One region of the Paenibacillus sp. TAB_01 genome, then DNA from elsewhere that is predicted to be linked to it. Evidence: predicted binding sites of a transcription regulator. Region 1 holds the regulator's gene; each other region holds the start of a gene.
The links. The regulator LexA, encoded in region 1, represses DNA repair genes until DNA is damaged. The targets are predictions, from matches to a motif close to CGAACATATGTTCG.

Region 2: the regulator LexA is predicted to act here: its motif matches at 1,120-1,133, upstream of recA (recombinase RecA).
Region 3: the regulator LexA is predicted to act here: its motif matches at 1,624-1,637, upstream of ACHHV8_RS10740 (YhjD family protein).
Region 4: the regulator LexA is predicted to act here: its motif matches at 1,721-1,734, upstream of ACHHV8_RS33395 (YolD-like family protein).

What each region holds. Positions count from the first base shown of each region.
Region 1 covers NZ_JBIFNP010000001.1:3,983,037-3,986,148, forward strand. The annotation lists gene ACHHV8_RS19235 (HAD family hydrolase) at 1-149, opposite strand, end outside; gene ACHHV8_RS19240 (hypothetical protein) at 191-709, opposite strand; gene ACHHV8_RS19245 (DUF896 domain-containing protein) at 746-943, opposite strand; gene ACHHV8_RS19250 (LysM peptidoglycan-binding domain-containing protein) at 1,119-1,481, opposite strand; gene lexA (transcriptional repressor LexA) at 1,640-2,263, shown strand; gene glnA (type I glutamate--ammonia ligase) at 2,738-3,112, opposite strand, start outside.
Region 2 covers NZ_JBIFNP010000001.1:2,414,063-2,417,174, forward strand. The annotation lists partial or broken gene ACHHV8_RS11755 (competence/damage-inducible protein A) at 1-1,023, shown strand, start outside; gene recA (recombinase RecA) at 1,207-2,259, shown strand; gene ACHHV8_RS11765 (RecX family transcriptional regulator) at 2,328-3,020, shown strand.
Region 3 covers NZ_JBIFNP010000001.1:2,232,343-2,235,454, reverse strand. The annotation lists partial or broken gene ACHHV8_RS10755 (extracellular solute-binding protein) at 1-6, opposite strand, end outside; gene ACHHV8_RS10750 (hypothetical protein) at 492-785, opposite strand; gene ACHHV8_RS10745 (hypothetical protein) at 973-1,419, opposite strand; gene ACHHV8_RS10740 (YhjD family protein) at 1,657-2,028, shown strand; partial or broken gene ACHHV8_RS10735 (DNA polymerase IV) at 2,056-3,112, shown strand, end outside.
Region 4 covers NZ_JBIFNP010000002.1:72,711-75,822, reverse strand. The annotation lists gene ACHHV8_RS33415 (helix-turn-helix domain-containing protein) at 2-232, shown strand; gene ACHHV8_RS33410 (hypothetical protein) at 265-708, shown strand; gene ACHHV8_RS33405 (YqaE/Pmp3 family membrane protein) at 783-974, opposite strand; gene ACHHV8_RS33400 (YolD-like family protein) at 1,198-1,551, opposite strand; gene ACHHV8_RS33395 (YolD-like family protein) at 1,758-2,042, shown strand; gene ACHHV8_RS33390 (hypothetical protein) at 2,111-2,665, shown strand; gene ACHHV8_RS33385 (peptidoglycan recognition protein family protein) at 3,088-3,112, opposite strand, start outside.

The sequences.
Region 1 (3,112 bases):
TCATGCCGAACAGCTTCTTCCAGCTTCGCAGGATCTATGTCGTAATGCTTGGCCGCTTCGCTGCATGTAGCTTCAAAAGCTTCCTTTACGCTGCGATCATCCCAAAGTAAAGTATCGTCCAAATCAAACAGTACCGCTTGAATCCTCATCTCTCGTCCTCTTCTCCCTGAAAATCATCTCTTGTCAATAATTAACCTTGCGTTTCAGCCTTTAAGGCAACGTTATTATTTGCAGCAAATTCCTTCAGTTTTTCCCCCAGCTGATCCGTGTCCATCCGATGAATCAACCGTGTAAACACCCATCTGCCTTTACTGTTAAGCAGGGAAATGACGACCGAGCCGCCCGAAATTTCGATTTCTTGAATTTGTGACGGCTCTACTCTCCTGTCGCCGGCAAAACGGCGCGTGAGAAGAAAGTCTTTTCCCACTTTAAGGAAAGGTCTGCGCACCAAGAAAATAAACAGCGCCAGTACGATGTAGCTGCCTCCGGTGACCCAATATAAGGTGTCCTGCTGCTCCTGCGTCCGAAAGACGAGGAAACAGAATAAGCCAACAACAACCAGGAAAAGAGGGAGCAGCCAGCTTCGTCCGCGAATAGTTACAGCTCCGTCCGATGCCGATTCGCTTAGTAAAGGCTTACCCTGCTTTTTCCGAGTTTTGTTAGCGTTCTTGGTGTTCTTTTGCACCATTCGTTCCCATTTACGAGACATACTTCTTCTCCCTAGTTCAATTTAGCTGCTGCCATGCTATTTCTTGTCTTCTTCATCTACGAATTTAATATTGTCCAACTGACTCCGCAGCGAGCTCTTGAAAGCTTCTATATACCGCTTTCTCAATTCATTGCGCTCGTCCAATTCGGCATCGGTTAACCCTACCGTCTTGGCTTTTCGTGCCAGCTCATTAATTCGCTTGACATACTCGTCATGTCCTGTCTCACCGCTCATGTCAATCCTCCTACGAATGTCTCGGCTAATCCTGTCAATTCACATATACTGAAAGCTTCCTTCAGCATATGCATCAACCTATACTTTGACATTTCAAGATTCGATTGTCAAGAGCGCCAGGCGCTTATCTGGAGAAGAAGAATTTTGCCGCAGCATGAACCAGCAACAAGAACGGTCAGGGTAATAACAGAACTTGTCCCTCGTAAATGACGCTGGATTTCAAATGGTTTAATGTCCTCATCTTACTTATATATTCACGGATATCCTGCCCTGCAGCCGTATGGTTCGCAGCAATGGTCCAAAGGGTGTCGCCGCTCACGACTTCAACGCTTTGATATCCTTCCGTCGATGCGTAAGCGTCCTGTTCCCCTGCAATAACGGAAACACACAGGCTGAACAATCCGATAATAACCACTACCGCCAACAGTGCTGCCAGCCGCTTCAGCATACGATGACTAAAAGAGATCCGTGCGGAGTATGTACGTTTAACATTCAGAGTCTTTACCGGTCTTGAAAATAATTGTTCGTTCATATACATAGCTTATAGCCTCCTACAAACATTTGTTCTCATTTCTCTTGTTCTCAAAATAACACGAACACATGTTTGTGTCAATCATTTATTCGAACTCATGTTTGTACGAACTCCGGTTCTGTGTTATACTTTCAATAATTATTACCAATACTGGAGTGATTCTGATGAGCAAATTATCCAACCGGCAGCTGGCCATTCTGGAATTTATCAAAAATGAAGTAAAAGATAAGGGCTATCCTCCCTCCGTCCGGGAAATTGGCGAAGCTGTTGGTTTGGCCTCCAGTTCTACGGTACACGGACATTTAGAACGGTTAGAGAAGAAAGGCTTGATCCGCCGCGACCCTACCAAGCCGCGCGCCATTGAAATTACGGACGGCAGCGCAACCGACGGAGCCCAGTTCGCCCTTTCCGTCGCACGCGTTCCTTTGATCGGACGCGTTACAGCCGGCGTTCCGATTACGGCAACGGAGAACATCGAGGACTATTTCCCTCTCCCAAGCCACTATGTCGGGGACTACAACGTATTCATGCTCAGCGTTATCGGGGAAAGTATGATCGATGCGGGCATTCATAACGGCGACTATGTTATCGTCCGCCAGCAGCAAACCGCCAATAACGGGGATATCGTCGTGGCTATGACCGAGGATGATGAGGCTACCGTGAAGCGTTTCTATAAGGAAAAGGGCGATATCCGTCTGCAGCCCGAGAATCCGGCCATGGAGCCGATTCTGCTGAAGCATGTCACTATTCTGGGCCGTGTCGTCGGCGTATTCCGCGACATTCACTAATATGCAGCACAAAGAGCCGCCAGGATTCGATTCCTTGGCGGCTGTTCTATAACTTCAAATAAAAAAGCGTACCCTATAGAAGAAGGTACGCCCAGCCTGTCAAGGAACCCGCCTTAAGTGAAAAATGAGCACATACGCAGGTGGGGTATCTTCCGGAAGAGTTTACGTCCGCCTTTAAAATCCGTGAAAATACCGCAAATTCTAATCCCATTCACGGATTTTAACAGCGGCTGGAGGAAGATACCCCACCGGAGTATCACGCAAATTCAGGGTTTCCCAACAAGCCCAGCGTACCCTTTCTTGAAGAAGGTACGCTTTTTTGTGCAGCCATTGAAGCACATCTTGCATTGCCTCGTTCCCGCGCCGCCGCAATTCCATAAAACAGCCCTTATCCCGGGCGAAACGCAGCCGTTAATCCGCAAGGAATCCGCTGTGCAGCCTGGTATAAGGGCCGTGGATATGTTCAATTCAATCTTAGTAAAGGGTCAAATACTGCTCGCGCTCCCAAGCGTGAACCTGCGTGCGGTAGATATCCCATTCGATCTCTTTCAGCTCGACGAAGTGCGCCAATGCGTGGTCGCCCAGTGCATCGCAGATTACATCGTCGCGAAGCATAACATCGATCGCTTCCTTCAGATCAAGCGGAAGGCTAGGAATGCCTTGATCTTCGCGCTCGTCCTCAGTCATGACATAAATATTGCGGTCCGTCGGAGGAGGAAGCTGCATTTTGTGCTTGATGCCATCCAGACCCGCTTTCAGCATTACGGCAAGCGCCAAATAAGGGTTTGCCGCCGGATCCGGGTTACGAACCTCTACGCGCGTACTGAGACCGCGGGAAGCCGGAATACG
Region 2 (3,112 bases), 1.6 Mb from region 1:
TGACCAAGGATGCGCTTAGCGCTTTTCTGGGACAAAAGCTGGTCGTTCATCAGCCTTCGCTGGAATACATAGAACAATTTTTCCGTAACCGCGGCGTCACGATGGTTGAAAGCAACATACGTCAAGCCTTGATGCTTGAACAGAGCGATCCTTTGAAGAACGATAACGGAATGGCGGTAGGGGTTGCGCTTACGCAGGATGGTACTCATTATATTCTGCTTCCCGGTCCTTCCGAAGGAAATGAAGCCGATGTTCGAAAGCTACGCAGCGCCGTGGATTGCCTCCAAAATCGGCGGATTGCAGCCGCTTTACTCCCGCATGCTCAAATTCGCCGGCATTGGCGAATCGGCATTGGAGCATGAGCTGCTTGATTTAATCCGCGCTCAAACCGATCCTACGATCGCTCCTTATGCTAAAGAAGGCGAGGTGGCTATCCGCATTACGACGCGTTCTTCTTCACAAGCGGGAGCGGATAACAAGCTTGAGCCTCTGGAGCAGGAAATACGCCGCAGGCTGGGCGCGCATATTTATGCGAACGTGGATGTCACCCTGGAGCAGGAGATCCTGCGCATTCTTAATGAGAGAGGGCAGCGCCTTGCGGCGGCGGAAAGCTGCACGGGCGGACTGCTCAGCGATATGATTACTGCCATTCCCGGCAGCTCGTCCGTGTATCAGGGCGGCATCGTCTGCTACACGAACGGCTGGAAGCATAAGCTGCTCGGCGTCCCAGAAGAGGTATTGGAAGGCCCGGAGGCCCCCGGCGCCGTGAGCGATGAGACGGCCCGGCTGCTGGCCGGCAATTTATTAAGGCAGGCTGAGGTGGACTATGCGGTAGCAGTCACCGGCGTTGCAGGTCCCGGCGAGTCCGAGGGGAAGCCGGTAGGACTCGTCTATGTGGCGGTGGCCCGGAAAGACGGAGAAACCGTTTCGAAGAAGCTGCAGCTGTCGGGAAACCGTGAGTCCATTAAGCTTCGCGCGGCTAAAAGCGCCTTATACCTTCTCTGGCAGCAGCTTCAAAAGTGATGCTTGTAAACGTTAATAGGTTAGTATATAATAGACTAACGGAAGCACCGTAGCAAAGCCAGTTTCTTTGTTGCGGTTTTTCTTTTGACTCTCAATCGAATGTATGTTCGCAAAAAATACTTGGCAACATAAACAAAACCAGTTATCATGTAGTTATCTAATATGAAGAAGGAAGTGAGTGTTTTGACAGATCGGCGCGCAGCTTTGGAGAATGCTCTTCGTCAAATCGAGAAGCAATTTGGCAAAGGCTCCATTATGAAATTGGGTGAATCCACCCATATGCAGGTTGAAACTATTCCCAGCGGTTCCTTGGCTCTTGATATCGCACTAGGTATCGGAGGTTACCCGCGTGGTAGAATTATAGAAGTGTACGGACCCGAATCTTCAGGTAAAACAACGGTAGCTTTGCATGCCATTGCAGAGGTGCAACGAGCCGGCGGACAAGCTGCTTTCATCGACGCGGAGCATGCGCTGGACCCTCTCTACGCAAGTAAGCTAGGCATCAATATTGATGATCTGCTCTTGTCTCAGCCGGATACGGGGGAGCAAGCGTTGGAAATCGCCGAAGCTCTGGTACGCAGCGGCGCGGTAGATATTATCGTAATCGACTCGGTTGCGGCTCTCGTGCCTAAGGCGGAGATTGAAGGCGAAATGGGAGATTCCCACGTCGGTCTGCAAGCCCGTCTGATGTCTCAGGCATTACGTAAATTGTCCGGTGCGATTAACAAATCGAAGACGATTGCGATCTTTATTAACCAGCTGCGTGAAAAGGTTGGCGTTATGTTCGGGAACCCGGAGACGACACCAGGCGGACGCGCTTTGAAGTTCTACTCTTCCGTACGCTTGGACGTACGTCGTGTAGAGACGATCAAGCAGGGCAATGATATGGTCGGTAACCGTACACGAATTAAAGTTGTGAAGAATAAAGTGGCGCCTCCGTTCAAGCAGGCCGAAATCGATATCATGTATGGCGAAGGCATCTCGAAAGAAGGAAGCATCATCGATATCGGTACGGAGATGGATATCGTTCAAAAGAGCGGTGCCTGGTATTCGTACAACAATGACCGTCTAGGTCAGGGCCGTGAGAATGCGAAGCAGTTTTTGAAGGAAAACCCACATATTGCTGACATCATCGAGAAGAAAATTCGTGAGAACAGCAATTTAACGGTTAATCCGTCGGACCTTCAGCATGATGATGAAGACGAGGAAGAAGCAGATTTGCTGGCATTTGAATAATAAGACCATGAGGGCACCTGTACAATTTTGTATCGGTGCCTTTATTATTAGGTTTGAGGTGCTGCATAATGGATGATAATGAAGAAGTAACGATTCGTTCCGGTACAATCACGAAGGTAGAGCGGCAAAAGAAAGTAAATGACCGCTACAACCTGTTTATTGATGAGCAGTACGCTTTTTCGGTGCATGAGGATATTTTGATCCGATACAAGCTGGTAAAGGGCATTCAGATAGACCAGGATGACCTGAGAGCGATTGTACACGCGCAGGAGAAGCAGCAGGCTTACTTGTATGCCATCAGGCTCCTGTCGTCACGTCTGCGCTCAGAACAGGAATTGAAAAGCCGGCTTTTGCAAAAAGGCTACGATCCTTCCGTAAGCGGCCAAACCGTCGAGCGCTTGAAGCGGGAGCAGTACCTCGATGATGGGATGTTTGCCGAGCAGCTGACGCAGCAGCGGATCCGATCCCAGAAGAAAGGACGTAATTGGGTCAGACAGGAGCTGCAGCATAAAGGGATAGCGCCGGAACAAATCTCACAAGCCATGGAGCAAATTGACGAAGGATTGGAATACCGGACGGCCTACAGTCTCATTTACAAAAAATACCTTGGGACGTTCGAGACGGATAAGCTGCAGGCCAGAAGAAAAGCAATGGGCTTTTTAATGCGGAGAGGATACAGCGCCCGTCTGGTTAATCAGGTCATTCGAGAAGTATTTCAAGCTTATGGAGAAGAGGAGCTTCTGGAGGATGAGTTTGAATAAATCCTAATTAATTGACCATGATAATCATTAATGGGGTTAATTATCCGTTGTATAGTGCTGAATGCTCATCGAGACTCGGGAAGGGAATCATT
Region 3 (3,112 bases), 1.8 Mb from region 1:
GTTCATTAGGCACTAACTCCTTTAATCATTATTTGCATGGGCGCTGTCCCCCATACGGACACGAGTCACACGCGTTTTTTGACAACGTTTTCATTTTTTCGTTTTTTACCTTGCCGTCTGATAAGGCTGCAGTCCCGGTATAATTTCCGATACCCCCTTCGACACGAAACCCCTCTCATGTAAGCGCATTTATTTTGTTGATTGGTTCATCCGAGAACCGATGCCCTCCGCTCGCAGAACCAGCTCCGCTTGCGATAAGCAAATTATACGTTGGCGTTCAAATAACAAACAATCGTCTTTATTTAACTTCCTCCCGAACCTCTGTTATGCCAGCAGCCGCGCGGTTTCCGCGGTTTTATGGCCCTTTGCGCGCAGACTGCGCAAACGCCCGCAGCAACAAAAACAGCGTACGCTCAGCGCACGCTGTTAATTTTAGAATATCGCATGTAACGCGTATTTTGCTCCCTCATTAGCTTGAGGTTCGTTCAAGGTTAGCTCGAGCTGGAGCCCGAGCTGCTGCCGATCCCTCCGTGTGACGAAGAACCGTGGGAAATGCCGGAGGAGCCGTCCGAGGCTCCCCCCGTGCTGGACGAGGAGCCTGAATGAAAGAAGCTCCGGGACGAAGTCGAGCTGCTTCCGCCTCCGTTATCGCAATACCCGTCCTTATTCTGGTCGACGCAGTTTGAATTGGCGCTCGTATTCGAGCATCCGGTTCCCGCTACCAGCGCAGCGGCTACAAACAGAGTAACCAGCTTATGCGTCTTGCCGTGTCTGTTCTGTTCCACTTTACCTTCCTCCCAAGAGCACGCCTTCGGCGCTGCCTGCTTCGAATGCTTGCACGGGATCTGCCTTCAGGCGATTCTCCGCCCGCATCAACGTTTCAAGTTAAGAGCCCTTTTCCGCGAAGACGGGCCTGCACCGGCTTTATCGCCCAGGCAAGCCCTCCCTGTCTCCGCTTCATCGAAATCATGCTCAGGTCATCTCCGCATAATAAACGAACGTCTCGCGCTCTTCATCGATTTCTACCGAGGTCCGGTACCATTCCTGGCCGTCCACGTACAAATAATTCGCCTGCAGATGAAGCATAGCCTCAAGGCTGTCCTGGAAGCTGAACGTATGCACGAGGCGATAATCAGCCCCCGTCTCCCGATACTCCCTAAGCTCCATACATAAACCGCCGGACACTCCCGGCGACGGTCGGTCCCAAGGCATAGCCTTCTCATCCTCCGCCGTCTTCACATAAATCACGTAACAGTCCGGCTCCACCGCGCAGGAAGTCTTCTCATAGACCGTCCCGTCCTTGATCAAATAATCGCAAGCGAACCGTAAAGCCGCTTCTTCGCGTTCGATAGCCTCGTAATAATACAATAGCGGCAGATCCCCGCCTTCTTCATATAAACGATATTCCAAGCGTGCCAAGCGCATGCCCCTTTCTCCCTTGTGGATAATACTCACCATGACTTGAACCGTGATGTATGTAATACGCGCAAGCCCGCCAAAAGATGCGTAGGCCGTTGTTCTCAATTTTGCAGAACGAGCCTCCGGCGGCAGGAAATAAATCCCACGCCAACTTCCAGAAAATTCACTTGCATAACGAACGTGTGTTCTGTATATAATAGAATACGAATACACGTTCGTATTATGGTGGTGTAGAAGATGACTGTTAACCCGAGACTCGAGACGGAAGAAGACGTTCAAATCGTGAAAGATCACACATTACTGCCCATTTTGCTGGATATGCTGGCAAGGGATATCGACGAGCTGGCCCTGCATCAAGGGAAAATTGTTTATTATCATGCGATTGCTTACCTGAAAGAAGTGGAGACATCGATTCATGAGGAGCTGTACCGGCTGAAGGGCCGGATGAGGAAGCAGAACATTCAGATTCTGCATACGGAAACGAACGCGCTGGGCATTGATGTGGAATACAAGGTTCGCGGCTATATCCATCATTTCAATATGTTACGAAGCCTGATCAAAGCGGAGCTGATGAACATGCTTATGAATGTACGGAGGCGAGCAGAATGAGCGGAACCCTAACCAACGAAAGGCACCATCTTTCTGGCGGACTGCCAGAGCTTTTACGCCAGCGTGGAGAAGGCCGAGCACCCGGGGCTGAGCGATAAGCCGGTCGTGGTAGCCGGAGACCCTGCGCTGCGCTCGGGCATTATTCTCGCAGCTTGTCCGGTCGCCAAAACATTCGGCGTCACCACGGCCGAACGGCTGGGCGAATCGCTGGCCAAGTGCCCGCAGCTTATCGTCATGCGCCCCCGGATGCAGCACTATATCGACGTTTCCCTCATGATTACACAAATTTACAAAGAATATACCGACCTTGTCGAAATATTTTCGATCGACGAACAGTTTCTGGATCTGTCCGGGAGCATGCGCATGCTCGGCGATCCCGAGTCGATTGCCCGGTTCGATTCAGCAGAAGGTACTCCGGCAAACCGGCGTCAAGGTGCGGATCGGCATCGGCTCCAATAAAGTATTGGCGAAGATCGCCACCGACATCTGGGCTAAAAAGAACGACAGCGGCATTTTCACCCTGCCGGTTTCGGATGTGCAGGAGCTGCTGTGGAAAGAGCCCGTCCATAAAATGTTCGGCGTCGGCTCCCGGATGACCGCTCATTTCGCCCGGCTCGGCATGCTGACCATCGGGGATATCGCCCGAACGCCGCTGACGCGGCTGAAAGAGCGGTTCCGGGCCCACTTCGGCAGGCAAAGCGATATTCACGCCGAGGTCATGTGGCGCACGGCGAACGGGCTCGATGACTCCCCCGTTACTCCGGGCACGTTCAATACGCCGCCGAAATCGATCGGCCACATGATGACGCTGCCCAGAGACTACGCGGAGTCCTCCGAGGTCAACACCATTTTGCTTGAGCTTGTAGAAGAGGTATGCCGCGACTGCCGGCGCAGCGGATATATGGGAGGCGTCGTTACCGTCAGCTGCATGTGCAGTCCGTTCGAGTCGCCGACCGGATTTTCCCGGCAGATGAAAATGCCTGATCCGACGAATCATACGAGCGCCGTGTATGAAGCAGTCAAGCTGCTGTTTTACCGCTACTGGGACCAAATGCCTGTACGCCGCGTAGGCGTCACGCTGAGC
Region 4 (3,112 bases), on a different contig from region 1:
AATGAAGCGAGATGAATTAGTTAAGCTTATCCAAAGCGAAGTTTTAACTGTGGCGGAAACGCTGGAGATCCTGGACATTAACAAGCAAAACCTGTCTGCTTTAATAAAAAGTAAGAAGTTATTGCCGGTGAAAGAGGTCGGATCCACGCGCCTCTTTCTCCGGACCGACGTAGAAGAAAGAAGGAAGCAAGCTCTAATCCTTCGAGAAAAATTTGGGCCGCGGGAAGAGTAGTTTTTAAACTCAAGTAGGAGGATTTTATATTCATGGGAAACTATCATGGCATGACATTGGGCAACATTTGGTTTTCTTCCGAAACGCACTTAGCTAACTTTAAAGCACTTTTGGAACGCTTCACGGCTCATAAAAACCCGGAGTATGCGGCTGCCTGCTATGTAGCTGCCCATCCAGAGATTTACGTAAAAATCAACTGGAATAATTGCGATGGTCCGATTGGATGGTACTGGGGCGAGTGGACCGGGGGTGACGACGATGATGAAAATGGTAAGCACCTAGAATCAGAAATCGTCGGGCAGCTATCCAGCTCATACCGCGGCTTAGTGCGAGCTGCAGCAGAATTGTACACCGGTAGCCAACACTATTTTGATTTGATGGGGTGGCTTGGAAACGCTGGTGACGAAGTGTATAAATTATTTATTCAGGCGTTAGAGATTCGCCGCGATCGTAGTGTAGTTGAGCTGGCGTTGTAGAAAGAAATTAAAGTACTACATTAGAAAAATATAAAAGCCCCTCAATTCTTAATCGAGGGGCTTCTCCTTAAAGCTTACTGCCTCATCGCCTTCTCAAGCCGAGCAAAACGTTTATCGTCTTTATGCTCTTTAACAACGAGAAGTGCGTGAACAATACCAGGAATAATCAAGCAACACCAAAGCACAAGATTCAGCAGTGCCTTACCAGGCTTCCCACAAAGCAAAATGGCAAGTGGCGGAACTAGAAAACATAAAAGGTAACGCATGTAAACTCCCCCTGAATTGGATTAACTTGGTTCTTTCATATTTTAAATCAATCCAGCGAGCTTTGTCGATCGTTTAGTCCTCTTTAATCTCCTCTTTTTTGTATTCGCCCAGTTCTCAATGGCGAGGCTATCCGTATGCTATCCTCCGTCGGGGAGGGAGGAGAACCACGTCTCGGGCGGCAGGGGATGAAGTCTGCAACCGGTCATCATATAGGGGTAAAGTTTATCTTACTTGAATATCTACAATGTCCTCCAGCTTGATCCACTCAAAATCCCTATCTCCTGTTTCGAGCCGAATCTGATGCTTCAGTTGGTCGATTCGAGAGATCCACCCCTGTTCTTCCGTATTACCAAACTCTCCAAAAATCGATATGTTAACCTGTGAACGTTCATTTATTGCTTCATTAATCGCATAGCTCAAATCCTGGATCCGTTGTTCATCGAATAGGGGCCTGGATTGACGTAGCTCTTCCCTGGCCGCTATCACTGCCGCCTCTCGATGCTGTGGCATAATAAACCGGCTACCTTCAAAAAGTTTATTGCTTCCGTTCGATAACTTGGTCTCCTTATTTTTCACAGTGAAACCCCTCCAAAACAGAACATTTGTTCCTATTTTAAGTGACGCCAAATAAAATTTCAAGCCGAAAATCCAAAATCCCAAGCGATTGAGAATTTAGATTAAGAAAAACACCGGATAGGACTTATTCCCTATTGCGCGGTTGTATATCGTTCGCTTAGACTATATACGAACACATGTTCCACAAAAGGAAAAGGTTGGTGGGTATGATGACAGTTGGAACTATTGGAGTGCCTAAGCCAAGCAAAAAGTATGCAACAAAACGCCCAACGCGGGATGAGTTTGTGCTGGAGGAATTAGCTAACCAGCTGGCAGAGGCAAAGCAGGAAGACGCGGAGGTTTTATTGACCGTCTGGGGTTGGGAAGAGCAGGTTCGCGGATTGATCACCGAAATGGACTCTCGTACAGGTAAAGTCCATATTCAGCGGCACGGAATTATAACTAAGGTATCTTTTATGGATATCATGAAAATAGAAAGCCCTGGGGGATAAGTCCAGGGTTTATTTTTTTTGGAGGATTTGACGAATGGTAACTATATACTGATTTACGGGGTGTAAAAATGAAAAATCTATTGATTTTACTAACTTTCTGCTTTGGTTTAGTGGCATGCGGAGAAGGGAGCGATACGACTGTATTCACTAAAGATGACCTTTGCATTGAATCTTTAGGGAACAAAGCGATGGTTTGTTATGGGATGGATAAGACAGATGCTGAAAAAACACTAGGTACAGGAACCAAAGAGAACTTTTGGTTAGATTATGATAATGGTGTCAAAGTTATGTACCGGGATCAGAAGGTTGTGATGATACTGCTTGTTGAGAAATCAGAGAAAAGTTACAGCACTGTACGAGGAGCAAAGGTTGGTGATTTAAAAGATAGCATATTAAAATTATATGGTGAAAAATATCCTATAGTTCGTGAAAAAAGCCCCCGGTCCGTGGACTATGTTTACGACTTAATAGGAAAAAAGTTTATAGATGCATCATCTATTGAAAAGATTAAATTAGAATCACAGAAGGATCATTTATTTTTTTCAACTGTTTTGAATGATAACGATGATCGAGTGAAGATGATCTATTTAAGTGATTTGCAGGCAACAATGCAACTTAGGTAAGCTGCTTTGAATATACACCAATTGAACCCCGACTATTAAGTCGGGGTTCGTTTTACACATATTTTACACTTGGGTTTTGTGAAACGTTGATGTAACGCGATTTTTTGAGTATTTTGTACGTCCTCCTGGGACGTTTATTAGCATTAATTATTGTCAGAACGTGACAATGGCTATAGAGTACGAAATAAATGATTTGTAACTGAAGTGTCTATTATGAAATCCTCTTACGAAGTTAATCGTAAGGGGATTTTTTATTGTAAATAATTTAGATGTGAAAGTACTAAAGCGGTAGTAGCGGAACGATTGAAACGCCGCTCTTATGTTATAAAAGCGTTGATTTTATCAGATGTTAAACTAATGCGAAACTCATTCAGTAGATGAGACTAGCCTACTCAGGCGAGAGGCGATATTTAAGGTTAGCATTAATTATCTGGCTCTAATCCGCTG